One region of the Clostridium cylindrosporum DSM 605 genome, then DNA from elsewhere that is predicted to be linked to it. Evidence: a T-box and tRNA genes for the amino acid it is inferred to sense, from the RefSeq annotation. Region 1 holds a T-box; the other holds one or more tRNA genes.
The links. A T-box is a leader RNA that pairs with one kind of tRNA and senses whether it is charged. The one in region 1 lies ahead of serS (serine--tRNA ligase), so its partner is inferred to be a tRNA-Ser.

Region 1 (4,437 bases):
AGTTTTATCTTTAGTTTTAGCTTATCTTGGTCGCCATAAATAACATTTGCCTTACCTTCTAAGTCGTTTCTAAAATCTCTTTTCTGATAGTAATACTTACCCATAGTTGCCATGTTTACAGTAGGCCTTGCATATGCTGAATAAGCTATTCCCCCTACTATTAAAGCAGCAGAAATACCAAGACCTATATATAGTTTCTTCATTTATTTCCCTCCTTTTATGCTAAAAACAATTATATTTTCATTAATTCTTTTTATATGTGTATGATGTGTACCACACCAACTAGTACACTTAAAACATACCACTATTTCCAAATAATTTCAATAGATTTTAAATATTCAGTCTATAGATATTTTCTATAGACTGAACTGGTAATATTTGTATGCATATAAAATTTTAAATTTCTAAAAGGTGTGAATAAAAGATGGTTTTTAATAATTTAAGAAGATAGAAGGGTATTTCTTATAAAAGTTTCTTAAATTGAACCTAAAAATTAACTAATAAGCCTTAATTTAAGGTGAAAATATTGATTCTTATGGATTTAGAAGTGCAAAATATAAAACTATGCTTCAAAAAGTGTAAGAAACCATTTTTTTCTATACTTTTGCTCCCTCACTTCAACCCTATAATAGCCTATATTTTTCATACACATATTAAATATAGACATTTTCCTATGTAAAGCCCCGTAAATCATAGATATCTTGCTTAAATACGCCTTTTATTACACACTATTTAACCCTTATATAATGTTTTTTACACACAAAAAGGCAGCCATTATTAAAATAGCTGCCTTATTAACACACTTATATATTATTTTCCTTCTATTACTTCAAGTCCACCCATGTATGGTCTTAGAGCCTGAGGCACTTCAACAGTTCCGTCTTCTCTTTGGTAGTTTTCAAGTATCGCTGATAGCGCTCTACCTACTGCTACACCTGATCCATTTAATGTATGAACAAACTTTGGCTTATCCTTAGCATTTTCCTTAAATCTCACATTAGCTCTTCTTCCTTGGAAGTCTTCAAAGTTTGAACAGCTTGAGATTTCAACATATCTTCCGTAGCTTGGCATCCACACTTCTATATCATATGTCATAGCTGAGCTGAATCCAAGATCCCCTGTACAAAGCTTAACTACTCTATATGGTAGTCCTAGAGTCTTTAGTATCTCCTCTGCATCATTTGTAAGCTTTTCTAGCTCATTATATGAAGTATCAGGATGAGCAAACTTAACAAGCTCTACCTTATTGAATTGGTGCTGTCTTATAAGCCCTCTTGTATCTCTTCCAGCAGAACCAGCCTCTGCTCTAAAGCATGGTGAGTATGCTGTATGCTTTATTGGAAGACTTTCACCACTTAGTATTTCATCTCTATATATATTAGTAACTGGAACCTCTGCTGTAGGAATTAGATAGTAGTCTGTTCCGTTTAGCTTAAACATATCCTCTTCAAACTTAGGAAGCTGTCCTGTTCCTGTTAAACTTCTTGAGTTAGCCATAAATGGAGGAAGTATTTCTACATACTCATGCTTTTCTGTATGCATATCAAGCATGAAATTAATAAGTGCTCTTTCAAGCTTTGCTCCCTTACCTTTGTAGAAAGTAAATCTAGCTCCTGTTACCTTACCTGCTCTTTCGAAGTCAAGTATATCAAGTCCTGTTCCTATATCCCAGTGAGCCTTAGCTTCGAAGGCGAATTCTCTAGGAGTTCCAAACTTTCTCATTTCTATATTTTCAGTATCATCAGTTCCCTTTGGTACTGTTGGGTTTGGAACGTTTGGAAGTCTTAGAATAAGGCTTTGTTGTTCCTCTTCTAGAGCATTTACACTTTCATCAAGAGCCTTAATCTTATCTGAAAGTTCCTTCATTTCAGCCATGATATGGTCAGTTGACTCTCCCGCTCTTTTCATCTTAGCTATTTCACCTGAAGCAGTGTTTCTCTTGCTCTTTAACTCTTCAACCTCAACAAGTATTGCTCTTCTTTTCTCGTCAATTTCTAAAATAGTATCAATTGACTTAGCTTCAGCTTCCTTGTTTCTTTTTAGCATTCCTTCTTTAACTTCTTCTGGATTCGTTCTAATTCTTTTAATATCTAGCATATGTAACGTCCTCCTTTTGAATAAATAATTCTACCTAAAATGATGCCTTATTTTCATGTTTTATAGTTACATAAATTATTAAACTCTAACGAAATATAATAATATTATTCCCTAAAAACAAAAAAACCCTTCATCCTATTATTATATAGGACGAAAGGTTATATCATTCCGCGTTGCCACCTAAGTTGATTAGTATAACTAATCCTCTTTAATGCTATTAACCGCAGCAAACGGTACTGTTCATCACAGTCCCTCAAAGGTGGATTCATTAATCCCTTGTATCGGTTTACACCAAGCCACCGACTCTCTTAACCAAAGAAAATAATTACTAGTCCTCATCATAGGTTTATACAAGATATTATACCACTTATTTTCAATTTTACAACTTACTTTATTTCATCTGGTATAAACCAATAATTATCCTTGTTGTGTTCCTTCATATATGTTTTAAATTCATCTGAACGGTAAGCATCAGCTATTGCCTTAGCCCATTCAGCATCTTTATTCTTTCCATTAACTACAAGAACAAGTTGAAGGTCCTTTAGAACATCCTCAGCAAGTAGAGATGTCTTAGGGTCTACCTTTGATGCATATACAACACTACCTGGTAAAACTCCAAAATCAACATCCTTTAAAACACGAGGAATTTGGCTTGAGTCCATAGGTACAATTTCTATATCTTTTTTGTTTTCTGCAACATCATTTAAAGTAACCTTTGTTAACTCTATTCCCTCTTTTAGCTTAATCCAACCTGCTTTTTGAAGTAGTGCAAGTCCTCTTGCACAGTTTGAAGGATCTTGAGGGATTGCTACCTTTGAACCTTTTTTAACTTCATCAAGTAATTTATGATTTGCTGAGAAAAGCCCAGCAGGTACTGTTGGTATAGGAGTTAATGCTACTAGATTTGCATTTTTCTCCTTATTAAATGTTTTCATATAAGCACTGTGTTGTGATACATTAAAATCTACGCTACCCTCTGCAAGTGCTGTATTATTCATTTGGAACTTTGAAAAATCAACAGTTTTAATTGTATATCCCTTTTTCTCTAAAATAGGCTTTACTGCCTCTTGAAAAAGTACATCATATGGCCCTGGAGATGAACCCATAGTTATTGTTTTTTTCTCCTCTACCTTAGCATCTCCTTGAGTTTCCTTTGTTTTGCTTTGACATCCTACAAGTGATGCAATAGAAATTAAAGAAATAAGTCCTAATGCCAATGCTTTTTTAAACTTTCTTTTCATAAAACTTCCCCCTTATCTAATCTAATATCTAAGTTTCCTTGAAACATAGTTTCCGATGTTTTGAACAAGTTGAACAACCGCTATTAATATAAGCACAGTTATAACCATAACTAAAGTATCAAAACGCTCATATCCATATGAAATTGCAATATCTCCAACTCCTCCTGCCCCAACAGTTCCTGCCATTGCAGTTGCCCCTATAAGTCCAATAGTTGCTGTTGTTATAGAAAGAACAAGAGAAGGCATTGCCTCTGGAATTAGAAAATATCTTATTACCTGATAGGTAGTAGCCCCCATCGCTTGAGATGCTTCTATAATTCCCCTATCAACCTCAAGTAATGAGTTTTCAATGAGTCTTGAAATATAAGGTGCTATGTACACGATTAGAGGAACTATTGCGGCTTTTATTCCTATAGATGTTCCTACCACTAACCTAGTAAAGGGCATAATAGCAACAAGCAAAATAATAAAGGGCAGTGATCGAAGGATATTTATTACAACATTAAATATGCTATAAACATACTTATTCTGTAGTATCCCATCTGGCCTTGTTAACACCAAAATAAGTGCCAAGGGAATAGCTATAAGAGTTCCTATAAAAAGTGACCAGCTTACCATTAAAATAGTGTCTACAAAGGCTTTTATAAGCTGCTGTGTTGTAACTAACATTTCAACTCAACCCTTTCTACATCTATATTTTGTTTTCTTATATAATCAAAGGCCTTTTCAGCCTCATCTGAATCTCCCTGAATACCTATTATTAAATTACTAAATACCGTTTCCTGAAGTTCAGTTACAATTGCAAATAATATATTTACCTTAACCTTAAACCTTTGAGAAACCTCTGATATTAATGCTCTTTTTGAGTTTTCTCCTATAAACTTTAATTTTGCTATAATATGATAATCCCTCTCTTTTTCTATATCCTGTATTATTGAAGTAGGGATTTCATCATTTATAACTGTTTTTACAAAGCTTTTTGTAGTTTCGTGCCTCGGACTACCGAAGACCTCTAGAACTTCTCCCTGTTCTATAACCTTCCCATCCTCCATAACAGCTACTTTATTGCATATATCCTTTATAACATTCATCTCATGGG
Region 2 (4,437 bases), on a different contig from region 1:
GTTATTAAAGTGATGGGTATTTATAGCTAAAAAAGATATATATAAGCAGTATAGATTAACAATTATTAAAATATACATAATAAAATTATTAACAGAAGCCATGCATATAAAGATTTGTTCTTATATGCATGGCTTTTAATTTCATGAAGAGGCTTAAGATTTGTAATAATTAAATTATATTAAGTTATAAAGCTTTGCAAGCTTTGTAAATGCATCTAATGATTTTTCTATTTTTTCGTATGAAGTACAGTATGAAATTCTAATATGCCCAGGACATCCGAATGCTGAACCAGGTACTAATAGTAAATTAAACTTCTTAGCATCCTCGCAGAATTTCTTATCATCTTCTATAGGTGATTTAGGGAATAGATAAAACGCACCTTGTGGCTTTATACAAGTAAAACCAACCTTTATTAGGTGATTATATAGTAGGTCTCTATTTCTCTTGTATACGTTTACATCAACCTCAGCATCTAAACATCTTCCTATTACCCTTTGGAATAGAGAAGGAGCGTTAACGAATCCTAGGATTCTATTAGCTGTATTAAGTGAATCTACTACATCATTAAAGTCATCCATATCATTATTTATAACTACATATCCGATTCTTTCACCAGGTAGTGATAAAGATTTACTATATGAGTACCCGATAAATGAGTTTTTGTAATACTTTAATACACATGGAACCTCACAGTTATCATAAACAATTTCTCTATATGGTTCATCTGATATTAGGTATATACTAGTGTTAAATTCCTCTTGCTTCTTAGAAAGTAGATCACAAAGCTTCTTTAGAGTTTCCTCTGAGTATATAACCCCTGTTGGATTGTTTGGAGAGTTTATTATAACTGCCTTAGTATTTGATGAAATTTTCTCGCTTAATACTTCAATATTAGGTTCAAATGTTTCAGTATCAGCAGGAATAACTGTAAGAACTCCATCAAAGTTATTTACATAATTATTGTATTCACCGAAAAATGGTGCAAATGCGATTACTTCATCTCCTGGATTAAGTAGAGTCTTTAATGTAATATTTAAGCCTCCAGCTGCACCACATGTCATAACTATATTTTCCTTAGAAAGATTTAGTTCGTTTTTCTTGTTTATATGTAGGGCGATAGTTTCTCTTACATCATCATAGCCAGAATTGTTCATGTAACCATGAACATAGGTTGATTTTTCCTCATCTAATATTTCTTTAATTGCAAGCTTTATATTTTCAGGAGGTTCGACATTAGGGTTTCCTATACTATAATCAAATACATTTTCTTCTCCATGTATAGCTGCAAGTTTCTTTCCTTCTTCAAACATAGCTCTTATAGTAGAACTACTAGCTACTAGGGATTGCATCTTTTTAGATATCATACTTCAAAAACTCCTTTTACATAATATATTAATATCATTTTAGCATATCTATTTTTAATTATAAATTATTAAGTGTTAGAGTAGTGTGATAATTGTATATTTTCCATATTATTAAGCATAATAAAAAAGAATGAAAAATTATAAAAAAAGTTTATATAAGGTATTGACACTTAAAAAGTATCGTGTTATTATAAATGAGTAGTTAACGATGGCCCCTTGGTCAAGCGGTTAAGACACCACCCTTTCACGGTGGTAACAGGGGTTCGATTCCCCTAGGGGTCACCATTTATGGAGAGATGGTCGAGTTGGTTTAAGGCACCGGTCTTGAAAACCGGCGTAGGGGTGACTCTACCGTGGGTTCGAATCCCACTTTCTCCGCCAGATAAAAAAGAGATTGTTCATATGAACAATCTCTTTTTTCATATCTACTTTTAATGCTCCGTGTAAATATACTTACATGGAGTATTGCTTTATTATGATATATAGATTTTAAGTAAAGTATTCAATTGTGGAACTTGGAAAGTACTTTTTTATCTTCTCTTCAAAGAATTCTTTAAGTAATTTAGACTCATCCTTTTGGTATACATATTTATAAACACCATATGGTCCCCATTTTTTAAAGCGAGTCTCTTCATTTAGGTCAAGTTTCGTTAAAGGGAATCTCTCATTTATAACTTTTTTAGATTTGGCGGTAAATCTATACTGTATAAGTTCAAAAGTAATAGGTGCTGTATCAGGACTTTCTATTTTAGATCTAAGGGATTCTAGCATAGAGGTATATTCCTCCTTATATCCTTCATAAATCATAATAGGGGCTATAATAAACCCAAGTGGATAGCCAGCTGAGTATATTTTAGATGCAGCATCTAATCTATTCTCAAGTGAATCCGTATTAAATTCAAAGTTATTTATAACGTATGGAGAGTTAATAGTGTATCTAACCTTAGTCTTGCCATTATGATTTAGATCAAGTAGGGAATCCACATATGAGAATTTAGTTACAAGTCTTAATCTTCCATGTTCAGAGGTTGAGAAAAACTCTATAGCAGACTTAACGGAACCTGTAAGATGTTCAACAGATAAAGGGTCACCTGTGCTAGCTAGTTCGAATGTAGTAATATTAGGTAGTGCAGAGTCTATGTATTTTTGTATATTATTAAAAATCTCATCTCGATTTACATAAACCCTTGTAAATGGTTTAAGTGACTGGTTTGTTTGAAGGTAGCAGTATTGACAGCTACCAGGACATCCTGTTACAAGTGAAAACTGATAGTCAGCAGAAGGCTTGCATGGAACAAGCTTCATACTTCTTTTGATTCCAACAACTATGCTATCCTTTGCAAAGGCATAAAATTCTGATGGACTAGAACTTTCTCTATCTAGTTTGTTATATGAACTTAGTTTTTGTATAGGTATATTAAGCTTTTGAAATTTATTATATAATTCTTCTCCAAGAGGATATTCAGTAGCCTTTGGTTCGAAGAATACTTGCTTTGGCATAAAAACCAATGTAATCACTCCTTTAGACTTAGTTTTGCAATATTAAGTCTTAAATATGTATGATGAAAACTTAGAAAGATTACACTAACATGAGAATATGGTAAAATGATATTTGTAATTATAAAAATTTATATAGGCCATTAAAGGCATAGGATAAGAGGATTTCGGAGGAAAAAAATGAGTTTAAATATTGTACTTTATCAGCCAGAGATACCACATAATACAGGAAGTATAGGAAGGACTTGTGTACTTACAGATACTAAGCTTCACCTTATAAAACCTTTAGGTTTTTCTGTAGATGATAAGATGTTAAAAAGAGCGGGACTTGATTATTGGAAGGATATTGATATAACATATTATGAAAGTTTTGATGAGTTTTATGAAGCTCATAGGGATAAGAGAATATTCTTATCAACAACAAAGGCAACAAAATTTCATAGTGATGTAGAATATAAAGATGGTGATTTTATAATGTTTGGAAGAGAGTCTTCAGGAGTAACTGAGGAAATAAATAATTTATTTAAGGAAACTCAAATAAGAGTACCTATGATAAATTCAACAACTAGATCACTTAACCTTGCAAATACTGCTTCTTTAGTAGTTTATGAAGCATTAAGACAAATCGGCTATCCGAATATGAAATAAGCATTTATGGAGGTAATTATGGAAAAGGTATATATAGTTACAGATAGTACCGCAGGTGTTCCAAGGAATATAGTGGAGAACAAAAATGTAAAGGTTCTTCCACTGACAATTGAATTTGAGGGCAAAGTGTATAAGGATGGAGTAGAAATAGACGAGCCTACTCTTTTATCTATGCTTGATAAGGGGGAGAAGCTTCCTAAGACATCCCAGGTTAACCCGAATGCATTTTATGAGGAATATGAATCTATAATTAAAGAAGGATATAAGATAATTTCAATTCATATATCATCAAAAGTGAGTGGAACATATCAATCAGCTTGTATTGCAAGGGATATGATTGAAAATAATGAGAATATACATGTAATTGACTCTAAGGGAGTTAGCTTTGCTACAGGTGCTTTAGTACAGGAAACTATAAAAATGCTAGAGTTAGGTGAGAGTGTAGAGAGTACAGTTGAGAAGATAAATCTTCTTACAGATAAGGTTAAAGTTGCATTTGCAGTGGACAACTTAGAGTACATAAGAAAAGGTGGGAGAATATCATCTATTCATGCAGCTGTAGGCACACTCCTTAATATAAAGCCTATTCTTTGTGTAGAAGATGGAAAGATAGATGTTTTTGATAAAGTTCGCGGAAGGAAAAAAGCATTAAAAAGACTTCTGGATTATGTTAAAGAGCAAAATCCAGATACTGATATTACATTTGCAGTAGGGAATGTAGCTGCTGAAGATGATGTGGAAGAATTTAAAAAAATGCTTAAAGAAGAGAATATTATAGATGACGCACAATCTGTAAAGGTTGGAAGTGTTATTGCGACTTACGCAGGGCCGGGAACTATTGGAGTATTCTTCTTTAAGAAATAATATGACATATAATTATCAATAAAAAGTGGGGAATTTAGTAATGAAAATTCTAAATTTTCCACT

Region 2: it encodes a tRNA-Ser, which carries the amino acid that the T-box ahead of serS (serine--tRNA ligase) is inferred to sense. The anticodon was not compared.

What each region holds. Positions count from the first base shown of each region.
Region 1 is NZ_LFVU01000009.1:4,469-8,905, forward strand. It holds gene CLCY_RS04920 (hypothetical protein) at 1-203, opposite strand, end outside; gene serS (serine--tRNA ligase) at 811-2,097, opposite strand; T-box leader at 2,241-2,448, opposite strand; gene CLCY_RS04930 (MetQ/NlpA family ABC transporter substrate-binding protein) at 2,484-3,338, opposite strand; gene CLCY_RS04935 (methionine ABC transporter permease) at 3,360-4,007, opposite strand; gene CLCY_RS04940 (methionine ABC transporter ATP-binding protein) at 4,001-4,437, opposite strand, start outside.
Region 2 is NZ_LFVU01000028.1:57,634-62,070, reverse strand. It holds gene CLCY_RS11125 (putative manganese transporter) at 1-30, shown strand, start outside; gene CLCY_RS11120 (pyridoxal phosphate-dependent aminotransferase) at 175-1,365, opposite strand; tRNA gene CLCY_RS11115 (tRNA-Glu) at 1,576-1,650, shown strand; tRNA gene CLCY_RS11110 (tRNA-Ser) at 1,656-1,746, shown strand; gene splB (spore photoproduct lyase) at 1,855-2,865, opposite strand; gene trmL (tRNA (uridine(34)/cytosine(34)/5-carboxymethylaminomethyluridine(34)-2'-O)-methyltransferase TrmL) at 3,043-3,510, shown strand; gene CLCY_RS11095 (DegV family protein) at 3,529-4,374, shown strand.